3 regions of the Reinekea sp. genome follow, and region 1 is predicted to be linked to each of the others. Evidence: predicted binding sites of a transcription regulator. Region 1 holds the regulator's gene; each other region holds the start of a gene.
What was found. Region 1 encodes FNR, which switches genes on or off when oxygen is low (the NO sensors DNR and NnrR bind a similar motif). Its sites were predicted from a motif close to TTGATNTANATCAA; they were not measured.
Positions count from the first base shown of each region.

Region 1 (5,627 bases):
TCTTTTTTGGTCAATTAGCTGGAAAACAGCTGAAAAAGATCTGTTATAGGTGAAAACCATTTACTGGCCTGACCTGGCGTGTTATCAATCTCGGCAAATTATCCCCTATTAGTTGTCAATCACATGTCCCAATCTACCAAACAGATACCGCTCGGCACTGCCACAAGTGACAAGCTTGAACTCTCTAAATTGCAAAAACGCTTGCGCCGCGATACCGGCCGAGCGCTGGCCGATTTCAATATGATTGAAGCCGGCGATAAGGTCATGGTCTGCCTATCCGGTGGCAAAGACTCCTATACCATGCTCGATCTGTTGCTCAGCATGCAAAAGAGCGCACCCATCGACTTCGAACTGGTGGTGGTGAATCTGGATCAGAAGCAACCCGATTTCCCTGAAGAAATTTTACCCAACTATCTACAAGCCCTCGGCGTGCCGTATCATATTCTTGAGCGGGATACCTACTCGATTGTGATGGATACGGTCCCAGACGGGAAAACAACCTGCGGGATCTGCTCACGTTTGCGGCGCAGCACCCTCTATGCATTTGCCGATCAAATTGGCGCCAACAAGGTCGCCTTAGGTCATCATCGAGACGACATTATTGAAACGCTTTTCCTCAATATGTTTTACGGCGGCAAACTCAAGGCCATGCCCCCGAAGCTGCTCAGTGACAGCCAAACCAATGTTTTAATCCGGCCCTTGGCCTATTGTCGGGAAGCCGACATTGCCCGATTCTCAAGCCTGATGAACTATCCTATTATTCCCTGCAATCTCTGTGGCTCTCAAGATAGCCTGCAACGTCAGGCCATAAAAACCATGTGCCAAGATTGGGAAGCGCAGTTCCCCGGTCGGATCGAGAGCATTCAACGCTCGATGGCTAATGTTTCATTATCACAACTGTCGGATCGCGAGCGTTTCAACTTTACCGATCTGCGCGCCAGTGGTATCCCGCTCGTCGCCACCGATGTTGATCAACCCTATGCGCCTTTGGCCAGCACCTTGGTTAAGACGTGGAGGCCTGAATAAAACGATAATGCAATAGATCAGTGTTAGGAAACACAAGCGAAGCAAAACTGTAGTATGCTTAAATTTCATTAAGCTTTACCGCTCGGAGCCTTGTCATGGGTTTAACCACCGCCTGTAAAAACTGCAGTCTTCATCCACTCTGTTTACCGTTGGCCTTATCGGTTGACCAAATGGACTCTCTGGATGCGATCATAAAGCGAGGCCGCCCGTTGCAAAAAGGAGAGCATCTTTTTTATCAGGGCGACGAATTTAAATCTGTCTACGCCGTGCGCACCGGGACGATAAAAACCTATACTTTAACCAACGATGGTGAAGAACAAATTACCGGCTTTCATTTGGCCAGTGAGTTGGTTGGCTTAGAAAGTTACGATTCCATTAACCACCCCTCCTCGGCCAAGGCGCTGGAAACCACCAACGTTTGTGAGATTCCGGTCGATCGCCTGGATGAATTGGCGGGTAAGATGCCCGAGTTAAGACGTCAACTGATGCGCCTAATGAGTAAAGAACTGCGGGGCGAACAACAGATGATGTTGCTGCTCAGCAAAAAAAGTGCAGAAGAGCGTATTGCGTCTTTTTTAATTAATTTGGCCGCACGTTTTAAACGCCGAGGTTTCTCCGGCACGTCCTATCGCCTCACTATGTCGCGTGCCGACATTGCCAACTATCTCGGTTTGGCCGTGGAAACCGTAAGCCGAGTCTTTACCCGTTTTCAAAAGCAAAATTTATTAGAAGCAACGGGCAGCGCTAAAGATATAGTAATCGGAAACTTTGTCGAGCTGACCTCGATGGCCTCCTTGGCCGAGTGCGAACGGATTGAGCTCGGCCTCGACTAAGGCAAGGTTTGCATTCAAGATTCGCATTGTGACCATTAACTGATATGGGTCACCTTCTCCCCCACCGATCTAATTACACTGATCTTTCTTAATCTGTAACTGAGATCAGTATGTACCTTGACGTTGTTGTACTGGCAGGCATCGCTGTGGTGGCTTTGATGATTGCTTTCTTTGCCGGCTTTGGCTATTTCATCTACCGCGATGCGCAAAAAAAACCACCGGCCGATTAGGCCCGATAGTTATCGATATATTGTCGAATCAGCCATCCGGCGATCGAAACACTGGGCGGGTGTTTCGGCAAGTCGTGTATATTAAACCATTGGGCATCGGCAATTTCCCCGGGCGCGGGGACGATCTCGCCAGCCTCAAATTCGGCGTGAAAACCTAACATCAATTGGTTTGGAAAAGGCCAAGCCTGACTGTTTAGATATTGGATATTTTTGATCGTCACGCCGACCTCTTCCTTAACCTCGCGCATAACAGCCTGCTCAGCCGATTCGCCCGACTCGATAAACCCGGCCAATGTACTGTACCAACCCCGCTCCTTGTGATTTTCGCCTTGGGCCAACAACACCTGGTCACCCCGCGTGATCAAGACGATAATGCAGGGCGATATGCGCGGGTAGAACCTGAGGCGACAGGGGCTGCAGCTGAGGGCATTCTCCCCGGCTATCTGGTGTGTCACCTGACCACATTGGCCACAGTATTGATGTTGTGTGCGCCACTCCAATAGGCCACGGGAGCGGGCGCAGAGCATAAAGGCCGTCTCATCGAGATAGGCGATATCGCGCAGTGACGACAGTGACTGATCGGCGGATACCTGACTGACGGATGCGGTGAAATACGCCTTACCGTCCAATAACCCGACAAATTCGCGCGCCGTATAGGGATAAGGTACATCCGCTTCGGCCCAGGCAATCTGCCGATCTTGGGTCAATATTTGCCCCTGATACCAGAGAATAATCTTGCTTTGAGCATCCGATACCGGCGCGATGCCTGGCAATTCAATTTGATGCCTACCCAATTCGTACAGCATAGTGTCTCTTCCCAGTGCAATGGTATCAGTCGAGTGACTTGGTCACTTTCATGATCTCATCTTCAGAGCCAACACTGAAGCCGAAATGTTTCGCCAGACCAAGCATGGCGCCATTTTCGGGGAGTACATCGGCGACCAGTCGACTGACTTTAAGACTCTTTCCGTAACGCACGGTCTTGTCCATCAACAGCCCTGCCAGGCCCGTTCCTTGTGCCTCAGGGGCCACCATGATGGCGAACTCCAGTTCATTATGGTTTATGTCGAGCCACAGACGCATCTCGCCCAGGATGCCCCGTTGGTCCTCTGCGACAAACACCATTTCGCGCCGATAATCGATTTGACTCATGGTCGCTAATTCCAAATGTTCAAATTTCAAGCGACTGTAAAAAAAGCGCAAACGCAAAGCCTCGGCGTCGAAACGGCCAAAGAAGGCCTTCAACTCCGGCTCATCTTCACCGCGAATCGGTCGAATGAGCATGGCTAGACCGTTCTTCAGCACGCAGTGTTCCTCCAGTTCCGCCGGATAGGGGTTCAAGGCCGGACTAACCTTATCCCCAATCGACGCGGCAACCCCCAGAACCACCGGCAGGCTGTTATTTTGCAACAGCAGATTCACTTCCACGCCCATCAGACGCGGGTTATCGATCACCATCTGCGACAAGCCGATAAGATGCTGAATCAAGCGCTCCATATCGTCGACTAGCTGCTCACTGCGCTCTAACAGCACCTGATAGCCATGGGTTTTTTGAATGAGCTGCTTCGCCAGCGCTGAGTTCAGTGGCACTAGGGCCACCTGTCGATCGACTAACATATCGGCGTGAGAGCCTCCCTCACCGATGAAGATTAATGGGCCATAAGTGGGATCTCGGGTAATACCCAGGCTGAACTGAATGGCATCAACCTTACGCCGCATCGGCTGTACCGCCCAACCGAGTATTTCGGAATCGGGCAGGCGGCGATTTTTTTCCCGCGTTAATTCCACACTGGCAGCGCGCAAGGCCGCTGCATCGGCCAATTCTATCTTGGCGCCCCGCCAACGCGCCGCAGGCACATTCTGGTAGGCAAAAGGATAGCTATAGGTCTGGTGTACCAGACGTAAGGCGGCAGGGAAAAAGCGCGGAGTCAGGCGCGTCAGCAGTCGTTCAAAATCGGTATCGAAGGTGCTACCGACCAGCTTAAAGCCGTAACCGCGTAAAAGCTGACGCGCTTCTGGCCAGGTCAGATAGGTACGCCGATCTTGACGCGCCTGAGCGATCACCCGCTCAGCCTGATCCCGGTCGGGCGCGAACTCTAAGGCATCACTGCTGGGAGTTTCGCGCAGCCGCTCCTGCGCATGCGCATGTCGGGACAATGTCAGATAAGCGTTAACGCCCTCTGTGGGCGAATCAAAATTCAGCAACCCGGCACTATCGAAGGCTTGACGGGCACTTTGGGTGGTCAGGCCGCCGAGAAAACAGGTTAATACCAGGCGTCGACTGCGCTTAATATACTTTAGTAAGGCCGGCGCTAAATCGGCGCTTACCGAGCGGCGATTCGGGCTGTGAATCACCAGAATGGCGCCCAGGCCCGGTTCGGTTTCCAGTGCTTTTAGGCACGCGACATAATCTTCACCGCTGGACTGGGGCGGCAGCACCGCAGGGTTGCCACCCGTTTCGCTGTGAAACCAGGTCTGGCTTTGGATCAGTTTGGCACTCGGCGGCGGAGCCAATTCACCCTGATTTTTCAATAGATACTGGCGCGCCAACATTGCCGTACCCAAGCCATTACTGACGATGGCTAAGTTCCGATGATAGAGCGGGCGCGATCGCGCCAACACCTCTAAACCCTGAAACAGCCCATCAATAGTGTCGACTTGGAGCACACCGGCACGGGAAAAGAATTCGGCATCAACCTTATAGACGTCCGAAATGCCATTGGCCACCGCGCCCCGATTATGGGTTCGAATGGCCAGTACTTTCTTTGACCGCGATGCCGCACGCAGTGCTGTTAACAGGCGATTCGCATCGCGGATCTGTTCCAAATGAATCAGGATGGCCTTAACCCGCCGGTCAGTGGCTAAATGATCCACGACATCGGAAATACGAATATCGGCGCTGGCGCCGAGGGTTAAAAAATGCGAGAAACCAATGCCGCGCGCGCCGGCCCAGTCGAGCAAGGCCGCGCCCAGAGCGGCAGAATGGCCGACATAGGCGGCACTGCCCGGTAGCGCATCGAGGTGGCTGTAACTGGCATTGAGCTTATGATCGGGTACCAGTATCCCCAGGCAATTGGGGCCCATCAGACGGATATTCAGTTCTTTTGCGATGCGGGCGATCTTTTCATTGTTTTGCGAACTGAAATTCAGCTGCCGTGCCAAACCGCCCGTCAAGATCAAGGCGGCGCGAATATTTAGCCGACCCATCTGGCGCAGCACCCGCGGAATGGCCGCCGGCGGCACACAGACAATGGCCAGGTCGATCGAATCGTTGATGGCGCGCAGATAGCGCACACAGGGCACGCCAAACACCTGCCCATAGCCTTTTAAATTCACAGCATAAATAGGGCCGGCAAAACTTGAGCCCTGCAAATTTTGCAACACCAAACCGCCCATACTGCTGTCACGCTCTGATGCGCCGATGACGGCGATGGATTTGGGGGCAAAAAAAGGGCTAAGATCGGGCATTATTAAACCAAAGTCGGAATGCTAAGCCTTTACTCTAGCCTTATACTGCAAGGACATTCAATGGCTTAAA
Region 1 is NZ_CEYAVF010000002.1:169,041-174,667, forward strand. Features, by position in the region: gene ttcA (tRNA 2-thiocytidine(32) synthetase TtcA) at 124-1,026, shown strand; gene fnr (fumarate/nitrate reduction transcriptional regulator Fnr) at 1,122-1,859, shown strand; gene ccoM (cytochrome c oxidase subunit CcoM) at 1,970-2,089, shown strand; gene nudC (NAD(+) diphosphatase) at 2,086-2,895, opposite strand; gene AC4FIC_RS01930 (bifunctional acetate--CoA ligase family protein/GNAT family N-acetyltransferase) at 2,921-5,557, opposite strand.

Region 2 (5,627 bases), on a different contig from region 1:
ATAGTCGGCCAAAGGATATTTTTTACCCGTTGCATCATCGGTGACCACGGCAAAGGGGGTGACCTCCGAGCCGGTGCCAGACGTAGTGGTGATGGCAACCAGTTCGGCCTTAATGCCCATTTTCGGAAACTTGTAGATGCGCTTGCGAATATCCATAAAGCGCAACGCCAGGTCTTCGAAGGCGACATCGGGATGCTCATACATCACCCACATGACTTTGGCGGCATCCATTGGCGACCCGCCCCCTAAAGCAATAATGACATCGGGTTGGAACGAATTCAGAACCGCCGCACCCTTGCGCACCAGGCTCAGAGTCGGGTCGGCTTCAACCTCATAAAAGACCTCGACTTCCATGCCCTTATTGCGCAACAAAGAGCGTAGCTCTTCGACATGAGGCGTGTTATTAAACAAGAATTTGTCGGTTACAATACAAGCGCGTTTCTTGCCGACCAGATCGTCCATGGCAATCGCCATCGCGCCGCGACGGAAGTAAATCGATTTGGGTAATTTGTGCCACAACATATTTTCCGCCCTCTTTGCCACGGTTTTTTTGTTGATCAAATGCTTGGGGCCAACGTTTTCGGAAATTGAATTACCACCCCAAGAACCGCAACCCAGGGTCAACGACGGTGCTAGGGCAAAGTTGTATAGATCGCCGATGCCGCCGTGCGAGGTCGGCATATTCAATAGGATGCGCGCGGTCTTCATCTTGTCGCCAAAATAGCGAATGCGATCGGTGTTTTCATCCTGATCGGTATAGAGACAAGAGGTATGTCCGATGCCGCCCATCTCCACCATAATAACGGCCTTAGCCACTGCATCTTCGAAGGTGGACGCGCGGAACATGCCCAGCGTCGGCGACAGTTTTTCGTGCGCAAATTCTTCATCGGCGGTCAATTCGGCACCTTCACCGATCAGCACTTTAGTAGAAGGTGGCACGGTGACACCGGACATCTCGGCAATTTTAAGCGCCGACTGGCCGACTATATTGGCGTTCAAGGCCCCATCGATCAACAGCACCTTACGTACCTTATCGGCTTCGCTGGCGCTGAGAATATAGCCACCGTATTTGGCAAAGCGCGCCTTCACGGCATCGTAGACCGAATCCATGACAATCACGGCCTGTTCCGATGCACAGACCACACCGTTGTCGAAGGTCTTCGACATCAGAATGGAGGACACCGCCCGTTTAATATCGGCCGTCTCATCGATCACCACCGGCGTGTTCCCGGCGCCGACACCGATCGCGGGCTTGCCGGATGAGTATGCGGCCTTGACCATACCCGGGCCACCGGTCGCGAGGATAAGATTTACGTCCGGATGTTTCATTAAGGCATTGGACAGCTCTACCGAGGGCTGTTCTATGTAGCCGATAATATCGGCCGGCGCACCGGCCGCGACGGCCGCATCGAGGACCAACTTGGCCGCGTAATTGGTCGCCTTGCAGGCGCGTGGGTGGGGCGAGAAAATTATACCGTTGCGGGTCTTTATGGATATCAGTGCCTTAAAGATCGCGGTGGACGTTGGATTGGTGGTCGGCACGATTCCGCAAATAATGCCAATGGGTTCGGCGATGGTCAGGGTGCCAAACTCGACGTCTTCTTCGATAACGCCGCAGGTCTTGTCGTCTTTATACTTGTTATAAATATATTCAGAGGCGAAGTGATTTTTAATCACCTTATCTTCGATCACACCCATGCCGGATTCTTCAGCGGCCATCTTGGCCAAGGGGATGCGGGCATCGGAGGCGGCTAAGGCTGCCGCGCGGAAAATCGTGTCAACCTGTGATTGACTGAAGCCGGCATAGGCATGCTGGGCGACCTTCACTCGAGCAACTAGGGCATCGAGCTGCGCAAGGGCGGGATTTCGGTGTTGAGTCATGATTTTACCTCTAGCATATTAAGTTCGGTTATCTAACAAAGGGCTGGGCGCCGGACCTTTAATGATGCACAGGGTCGGAATGCTGAAGGTGAGCGCTGTGCTTTTAACGGTTTCTGGGCTATCTGAAACCACAGTTAAAAACGACAATTTCTTGGTCCTTTTGAGATACGAGCGAAGTGTAATAAAATTACGAAACTGGGAATTGATGTGAATCATTTTACGGTCAGTTGGAATGTTCAACATTAGGCTCAAGACCCTCTATCTGTAAGGTTAGTTGGGTTATTAGACATTTCAAGCCATGAAACTGGTGGGATAAATTTTGGTACTTTACCTACAAATCGAATTATTTGGGATCGAGGTCACCAACGAGTCAATGACCTGCGGCACTGGGCCGTCGGACCGAAAGGGTTAATAGTAGGTTCAGTTTAAATCTGTATCGTATGCTGGTTAATCCAAAAGGAAGCTCAACCATGATGTGTCGTTCGACCCCCATGCAGGCTGCTGCGTTTACCGTTCTCTTGGCTACTGGTGCTGCGCAATGGGCCAGTGCCCAGACCGAGCCCTTTAGTGTTGAGCTGCAAGTTAATGCCGAAGATCGCGATCCGGATACGGCATGCGCTATCGCCTATGACGACGCCGCGGGCCAAGCCCAAGAACGGATCGATGCGTATTACCGCGCGACCGAAGCGGATCAATCTTACCGGGCTATATTGGTCCGCCAAACTCAGACGCGCTCGCTGACGGCGCAGGGCAGCGCCCTTTGCGAAGTCGATAGTTATTGGCAGGCTTTGAACCGCGATGTAGACACGCTAAATGCCAATGAGTCCGATGCCTCGGCCAGCGCTAGTGAAGCCGACCGGACGATTGATTCAAACGGACCATTAATAGGTAGCGAGCAGTATATTGACGGGGTCTACACCAGTACCTGCGAGAACACGCGCAATGGCGATCTATGTTGGCAGCGCATTGTTAAACAGGCACAGGCCGACCTGTTTGACAGCCTTACCGGCAAGGGCATCGACCTAGCCTTGAATGCCTTACAGTATCTGGATTTTGCCGGACGCCAGCGCGATGAACAGAATCGCCGGCAGCTCGACATGACTGCCGACGGGCGCTTTTTCTTTCGCGTCGTTGATGTCGACTTGACGCCAACACCCTCGAGCGCGATCCGCATCGATCGAAAAAACAGTCCGATGGTTCCGCGCACCAGCCCGTCATCCTCAACAGCCAAAATGGCCATCGCGAAAAAAACCGGTAGCGCGTCCGATCTGACATTGAGGGTGTTTTACAGCGCCGATGGCAACGATCTGGCTCAGACCGATCACCTAGCCATCAGCGCTAACCGCTGGGGACTTGGCCTATGGAACCAGGACCAGATCGGCTTTGCGATCTTTTCCGGCTATGACCGATTGGGCCTGGGCGACAACGCGAATCGGGTCAAGACCGTTGCAGGAGGCTACGAGACCTTTGGCGTGGGCATGGGCTTTCGGCTCTGGCCCGGGCGCGCCTTAAGTGTTGAAAATATGCTCTACTATGTCGATGCCCAGCCCTATCGTGCGTTGATCGATCCGGGCTGTACCAGCTGCACGGCCCGGTTGTACCAGTCGGACGACTATGTCCAGGCAACGGTGAATATAAAGACCAACTCCGATGGCCTCAACATTGGTTGGATCTTTACCTGGAAGCTGCTCCAGCCCGGCAGCGACATCGATTCCCTCTCCTCCGGCCTCTACTTGGAGCTGCAATTTTAACCGAGCGGGCCGAACATCGGTTGAGGTACTGTTGCGGCGGGCCCTTTACCAGTAGACTGGCGCTCCCCCCAGTCCGGTAGCCAAGCGAAATGTCGAACGAATCTAAGGCCGTCGCCTTTGCCATGGCGGCCATCTTGCTCTGGTCCACGGTCGCCACGGCCTTTAAAATTGCTCTACAGTATCATTCGGTTATTGGTCTACTCGCTGGTGCGTCGCTCACTTCGGTCTTGGTATTGATGGCGATCTTGTTCGCCCAGGGTAAACTGCTACGGGCTATCCGATCCTTTCCGAGCAATTTGCTCAACGCCCTCCTGCTTGGCAGTCTCAACCCGGTACTTTATTATCTGGTGCTGTTCGAGGCGTATCGGCGCTTACCAGCGCAGGTCGCCCAACCGGTCAATTACACCTGGGCCATCACCCTGGCCTTACTTAGTGTACCGATCTTAAAACACCGACTCACCCGGCGCGACCTCTGGGGCCTCTTGCTGGGCTATTCTGGCGTGGTGGTGATCTCTATCGCCGGCAAAGAAGTCACCGGCAGTCTAGACTATTGGGGACTTGCACTGGCGATCTTCTCGACCCTATTGTGGGCCGGATTTTGGCTGCTCAATACGAAAAAAAACAACCTCGATCCGATTATCGGCCTGTTCCATAATTTCCTCGTTAGCCTGCCAATTTTAGGACTGTTGATCTGGTTCGTGCCGCCACCGCCGGTTCAATGGGGGCTAATGTCGATCACCAGTCTAGTCTATGTCGGCCTGTTTGAGATGGGCATTACCTTTGTATTCTGGCAGATGGCGCTGATGCGAACCGGCAATGCCGCTCGCCTAGGCACGCTGATTTTTTTGTCGCCCCTAATCAGCCTATTCTTAATTCATCTGGTGTTGAAAGAGCCACTGCAACTGGCCACCTTTTTAGGTCTGGCACTTATTATTGCTGGGGTCATCAGCTCGCGCAAAAAGCCCTAAGGCCTAGCGCATTGACCCCCTAATTCAACTAGGAGCTCGGCAATCAGACCATGACCTATTCATTGATGCTCGACACGCCCCGCCTCACCTTGGTCGGCACCCATGACATCGATCTGCTTCAGCTGACCGACTATTTTCAAAGCAATCATCACCATTTGGTGATGAGCGGCGGCTTTATTCCGACCACCGAGACCGAAATTCGAGCCGTATTCGACAGCTGGCACAGCAACATTGCCCGCGACACCGAAGTGCGCCTATTTATGATCTTAGACGAACAGCTTATCGGTATTATCGGTATCAGTCAGATCGTCCGGAGTGCCTTTCAGGCCGCTTATCTGGGCTACAATATAGCCGAAGTTGAACAGGGCAAGGGCTATATGACCGAAGCGCTGACAGGCGCTATCGAACTGGCCTTTGGCCCGCTCAACCTGCATCGCCTGATGGCCAATTATCGACCGGCTAATCTCGCCAGCGGGCGCGTCTTGGCAAAACTAAACTTTGTTCGAGAAGGCTATGCGAGCGACTACCTGATGGTCAACGGTCACTGGGAAGATCATATCCTGATGGCCCTAACCAATCCGCATTGGACAGCGAACCGAATCTGAACCGATGACGTTTGAGCCGATAAACCTAAGCACAGGGGCCGACCAGCTCGGTCGCCCTTCCGTAAGGAATCGCCCATTATGACATCACCTATTACAACCACGACTAATGCAACAAAGCCGATGTCGGCCCTAATTGGTCACCGCGGATTACCCAGCCAGGCACCAGAAAATACCGCCGCCAGCCTCAAGGCAGCCTTTGAGCAGGGTATCGACTGGATAGAGGTGGATGTCACCATGGCCGGTGATGGCTCGTTGGTGATTTTGCATGATGCCGACTTACGGCGCTTTGGCCAGCCGGATCGGACCTTGGCGTCACTCGACCGGGCAGCCTTACTCCAGGTCGATGCCGGCGGCTGGTTCCACGCCGAATTCGCGGGCGAGCCCATTCTCTTTATGACGCAGCTCTTAACGTTGGTGCGGCG
Region 2 is NZ_CEYAVF010000016.1:28,839-34,465, forward strand. Features, by position in the region: gene adhE (bifunctional acetaldehyde-CoA/alcohol dehydrogenase) at 1-1,881, opposite strand, end outside; gene AC4FIC_RS08165 (hypothetical protein) at 2,352-3,632, shown strand; partial or broken gene AC4FIC_RS08170 (EamA family transporter) at 3,722-4,135, shown strand; gene AC4FIC_RS08175 (EamA family transporter) at 4,139-4,600, shown strand; gene AC4FIC_RS08180 (GNAT family N-acetyltransferase) at 4,651-5,205, shown strand; gene AC4FIC_RS08185 (glycerophosphodiester phosphodiesterase family protein) at 5,284-5,627, shown strand, end outside.
Region 2: adhE (bifunctional acetaldehyde-CoA/alcohol dehydrogenase) is a predicted target of FNR. The motif match lies at 2,084-2,097, and genes of this name have one in related genera.

Region 3 (5,627 bases), on a different contig from region 1:
ATCGGACAGGCCGAGCTGATCGAAGGTCTTGAGTAACACCTGCGGATCGAAGATCCGCATCACCAGTTTTTCACCAAAGGCGGTCGGCAAGGTCGAGAGCCGCAATTCAACCTCAAGGCCATCCGGCGTCTTAGTCTTGACGCGGCCATCCAATGGCCGGCGTTTCTCGGCGATATTCATTCGGCCAAGAATCTTGATACGACTCAATACCGCCTGGCCGACCTGAATCGGCATCTGATACACCGAATGCAACACCCCGTCGATGCGCAATCGAATATGCGCATATTCGCGCCGCGGCTCGATATGGATATCGCTGGCGCGTTGCTCAAAGGCGTATTGGAATAACCAGTCGACGATATTGACTATATGCTCATCGTTCGCCTCGGGGCTGGCCAGTTTGCCCAGTTCTATTAGCTGTTCGACATTGCCCAAACCGCTGCCCTGGCCCTTACCGCTGGCACGGGTGACAGAACGATTGAGCGCGTAAAACTCCAAGCCAAAGCGCGCGATGTCATCGGGAACTGCGAGGAATTTATCGATCTTACGGCGGGTCACTTGAGCGATGGTCTCTTCCCAACCGGTCAACAGGGGCTCACTGGTGGCAATCTGGACTCGATCCGCGCTAACCTTGAGCGGCAACAAAGAATAGCGTTTGGCGTATTCATAAGACATGATCGAGGCAAGGGATTCGACATCAACCTTGAGCGGATCTATATGGATAAAGGCTAAGTCCAAGGCTTCCGCTAACCACTGGGTCAGAGTGAGTGCGGTGAGTTTTTTACCCGGGTGGGCTTGATCGGCAAGCCCAAAGGCCGCGATCTGGTGAATGGCGTGTGTGTTAGGGTCACGTTTTTGGCTGCGCGCCTTGGCCGCCTGCGTCGCGCTGAGTCGTTGGCTTGTTTCCAGTTGAATCAGCAGGTCGTCAACCTGCAGCTTCCCGGGCAGTAAATTCAAATAGGGCTTTCTCCTAAGGCCTCCCGACCACTAATTAGCTTATTGGCCAACTGCTTAATATCACGCAGCAATACAGTCTGCGAGCGGGTCCAACTGTGAATGCTGGCCTGTTGTTCAAAGGGCAAATCATTGAGCCAACCTTTCAGCTGAGTTACCACATCGATGGCCGATAAGCGGGATAAATTATCTTCCAAGGCCTGCAAGGGTGCGCGAAGATCACCCAATTCTTTGCCATAGAGTCGGTCGAAATACTGGCACAACATCAGTAAGCGATGCACTGCAGGGGACTGCGACAGGGCGTTGCTGGTGCTGCCGGAAAAGCAATCGGTGCGCAATTCGTTTAATGCCTTGTCAAAACTATAGTCCAGACCATCGGTCACCGGTTGCTCACCAAAACGGACCTGTTCGGCCAGTTGACCCACACGCCACTGCTGGCCGTGCAACCAGGCGGTCAGGCACAGAATACGACTGCCCAATTCTGGATTATTCTGTAACAGCCGCAAGGCCTTTAAAGCCTTTTTAGCCTTACTTTGTTGCAAACTGATGGCCACTGACTTGGGTTCGTCCTCCGCATCTTGCGACAGCGCAAAGCAGGCCGGCCACCAAGATAGGATTGGCGTGACGGTTGCGGAGATCCACTTGAGCTGGTCGTGGGCATAGTCGATCTGCGTCTTCGGCATCATGCCTTGGAACCATTCGATCTCGGTATGCATATTGCCCAGCGTGACAACAAACTCCTGCAGATGGCGCCATTGCTGCGAGGACCAAAACACTTGCCAACTGCGTTGCAGCCGCTCCATTTCATAGCCAAACAGGGCACAAAAGGCACTTTCCATGCTTTGTTGGGGAACTATATCGGGTAATTCAACATGGTTGTCGGTAAAGCCATTACAGATGCGATGACCGCGTTCGGCTTTCGATATATCCGACGGCATCACCGCCACTCGCGCACTTATTTCCAGCGCCAGAGCGAACAGATCCGAGAGCTGGCCGTCTTTTAACTCCAGTTCGAGCTCAGAGATGGCGTCGCTACCGGCCTGACACGCTACCTGACCGAGGTCGAGTACCAGCTCGATTTTGGATAGATTATAGGTAATTTGCCAGCTGGTGCGGGTGAAATTGGTACTGAACAGGGGTTCCAGCTGCTCGGCCTGAAGGCCCACTGGCAGGCCCTGTTCGGGAAATAGGGCCATCTCTAGGGTATTGCTGGTTATGCCATACTCCCACTCATCGCGCTGGTGCAGACCGCCACTGTTCAGGCCGCGCGTTTTCAGCGTCTGGAGATAACCCTGCGGCGTCTTACGTATCCGCAGTGCAGAACCAACCTGGGTCAATTGACGCGCTGGGGTATCAAAGTAGGTGTTTTCCAAAAAAGCTGTTTCGGCCGAATAGGCCGACAACAACTCTAGGGCCAGAAAGTCGTCGATCGACTGTTCACTGATGGTCAGTTTTAGTTCTATTTCCTGCGCCATATTGCCCTGTCCTTTAAGCCAGCCTGCTTTGGGTTGATGATTCCTATTGTTATCAGCTGAGGGATTAGACACCCAGCTGTATTGGGTCACATGCCGATTATTGTTATCCATAGAGTGTAGGTGCTAAATGGACTGTAACCCAGTTTGGCCGGCAGAAAAACTAAAAATGAGTCAACACGCAAACCGACAGGCTTAAAGAACCTAGGGGTGGAGCGGCATTGATCTCCAGACTGGAACCTTAACTGACCTCGATCAGCTCATGACTGTGGCTTATTTCGACGCCACCTTGCTCCAGCATCAGGGATGCACTGCAGTATTTTTTGGCAGACAATTCGATCGCTCGGTGCACTTGGGACTCTTTTAGAGCTCGACCGGATACTAAAAAATGAATATGTATTTTGGTGAATACCGCCGGTACCGTCGTTGCCCGCTCTGCTTGCAACTGAATTTGACAATCCACTACGTCTTGACGGGCTTTTTGCAAAATACCGACCACGTCATAGGCGGTACAACCGCCGAGCCCGACCAGGAGCAATTCCATCGGTGTTGGCCCCTTGGCAGCGTCGGAATCCCGCGCCGCACCGTCGACAAAGCCGGTGAAGCCGCTATTTGACTCGTATGAAAATGCTTTCTCGCCAACCCACTGCAATGATGTTTTCACTTTTAATCGATCTCCTAAAAAATTGAGCGCCATAACGCAGACCCATATTATTGAGCATTGGTACGCAATTGACAGCGCTAATTTTGAAATTTCGGCTAAAGTTGAGTGAGGTAGGTAAAAAGAACATGACTTTTTAAAAGGGGAACTGCGTCAAACAACTGATGTTTGGCCATGGCCAGCTTGCTGTAGCTACCCCATAATAATTGGACAGCTGAGTCATCGCCCGTCGGTGCTGTTCAGCCTTTCAGTAACATTGGAATCCACTTTCTATGCTACATAATACCCTAGAACATAAGCACCTAGATTACTTCCTATCCCAATGTCATCGGCGGCGCTATCCGGCCAAAACTACGCTGATCTATGCCGGGGACAAGAGTGACTCCCTCTATTACATCATCAAAGGCTCCGTTTCGGTCATTATCGAGGAAGATGATGGTCGCGAAATGATTATGGCTTACCTGAATGCCGGCGATTTTTTCGGCGAAATGGGCCTATTCGATTCATTAAATTCCCGATCTGCTTGGATCAAAACCAAAAGCGAATGTGAAGTAGCCGAAATATCCTACTCCAAGTTTCGAGAAATCACCCACAACGACGCCCGCATTCTGTACTTTATTGGTGAGCAGATGGCTACTCGGTTGCGCAACACCACCCGCAAAGTAGGCGATTTGGCCTTCCTCGATGTCACCGGCCGGGTTGCTCGCACCCTGCTCGAGCTGTGCAAACAGCCGGATGCCATGACCCACCCTGAAGGCATGCAGATTAAGATAACCCGGCAAGAAATCGGTCGTATCGTAGGGTGCTCACGCGAGATGGTTGGCCGAGTATTGAAGGGCTTGGAAGAGCAAGGCCTGGTGTCCGTCAAGGGCAAGACCATGGTTGTGTTCGGTTCGCGCGAATTCTTTCAACAGGGCACCTAGGGACTTAAGCTATTAAACGTTATGCAAACATCCCTCAGGGGTGCGTTGGAACGGGGTAACCCACCTTACGCAGCCTAATGCTTGATTCAGGTCAGTGCCTAATGCCTTGTCTGTCGCTAAGGTAGTCAAAACACTGGAGAATCAGATGACACCGGCCAATAAGTGGTATGTGCCTTGGGATGATGCCCTCATCCGCCAATACGATGTCACTGCACCACGCTACACCTCCTACCCGACCGCCGCGCAATTCCAATTATTGGCGCCAAAAAAGGTACAGGAGCATCTTGACCGGCAACGCCCGGTCACTGATCCCCTCTCGCTGTACCTCCATATCCCCTTTTGCCAACATATCTGCTTTTATTGTGCCTGTAATAAAATTGCGACCAAGGATCGCAGCCGGGCAGATGGTTATCTGGATATGATCGAACGGGAAATGGCCCTCCAGGCGCGCAACTTTGGCCATCGACCCATCAGCCAACTGCACCTCGGCGGCGGCACGCCGACCTTTCTCAGCAACGGTCAAATGACCCGACTATTGGATCTGGTCGCGGTCTACTTTGACTGGGACCCAGTAAACCAACCCGGCGAGTTCTCCATCGAGCTGGATCCGCGTGAAACCTCCGATGAGATGCTCCAGCTTTTGCGCCGGCGAGACTTTAATCGGCTCAGCTTCGGGGTTCAAGATTTCGACCCTCGGACCCAGGTTGCGATCAATAGAGTCCAGTCCTTTGAGCTGGTCCAGCACAAGGTCGCAGCGGCCCGGGATCTAGGCTTTAATTCGATCAGCTTTGATCTAATATGCGGTTTGCCACATCAGACCAGTGCATCGTTCGCTCGCACTTGGGAACAGACCCTAAGCCTGAGCCCCGAGCGCATCAGCCTCTATAACTATGCTCATCTACCGGACCGGTTTAAACCGCAGCGGCGCATCGACCCGGCCAGCATGCCGAGCGCCGATACCAAACTGCATATCCTGCGTGACAGCATTGAATTACTGCAACAGGCCGGCTATCTCTATGTCGGCATGGATCATTTCGCCAAACCCAGCGATGCGCTGGCGACAGCCTTGCAAGAAGGCAGCCTGCAGCGAAACTTCCAGGGCTACTCGACCAAGGCCGAAACCGACATGCTGGCCTTGGGCGTCTCGTCTATCAGTCAAATCGATGGTGTTTACCTGCAAAACCATCACGATGTCGAGACCTATGACGCCTTACTGGGTCAATCTCAGCTGGCGATCAATCGAGGAGTTTTTTTAACCGCGGACGACAAGGTGCGCCAGTGGATCATCGGCCAATTGGCCTGCCAGGGTCGACTCTCGCTGACTGAGGTATCGGCCCGTTTTGATATCGATGCGCCGACCTATTTCCGTCACGCCTGGGCCGAGTTGGGTAAGCTGGTAGAGCATGAGCTGGTGACCATCGATGTCGACCTGGTCACGATTCGCCCCCTAGGCCGCCTACTCCTGCGCCCTATTCTGGTAACCTTCGATGCCTACTTCAGGCCCGGCACAGCTGATCGATTTTCCAAAGTCCTTTAATCGTTAGGGCACAAATAACACCTTGATTGGCGCCAATTCCCGACCCCGCACGGCGTCAGCGGGTCGGCGATGAACGGTCCCAG
Region 3 is NZ_CEYAVF010000009.1:45,328-50,954, forward strand. Features, by position in the region: gene tfpB (type IV pilus assembly ATPase TfpB) at 1-954, opposite strand, end outside; gene AC4FIC_RS05660 (CYTH domain-containing protein) at 951-2,426, opposite strand; gene AC4FIC_RS05665 (OsmC family protein) at 2,665-3,087, opposite strand; gene crp (cAMP-activated global transcriptional regulator CRP) at 3,357-4,007, shown strand; gene hemN (oxygen-independent coproporphyrinogen III oxidase) at 4,153-5,544, shown strand.
Region 3: hemN (oxygen-independent coproporphyrinogen III oxidase) is a predicted target of FNR. The motif match lies at 4,089-4,102, and genes of this name have one in related genera.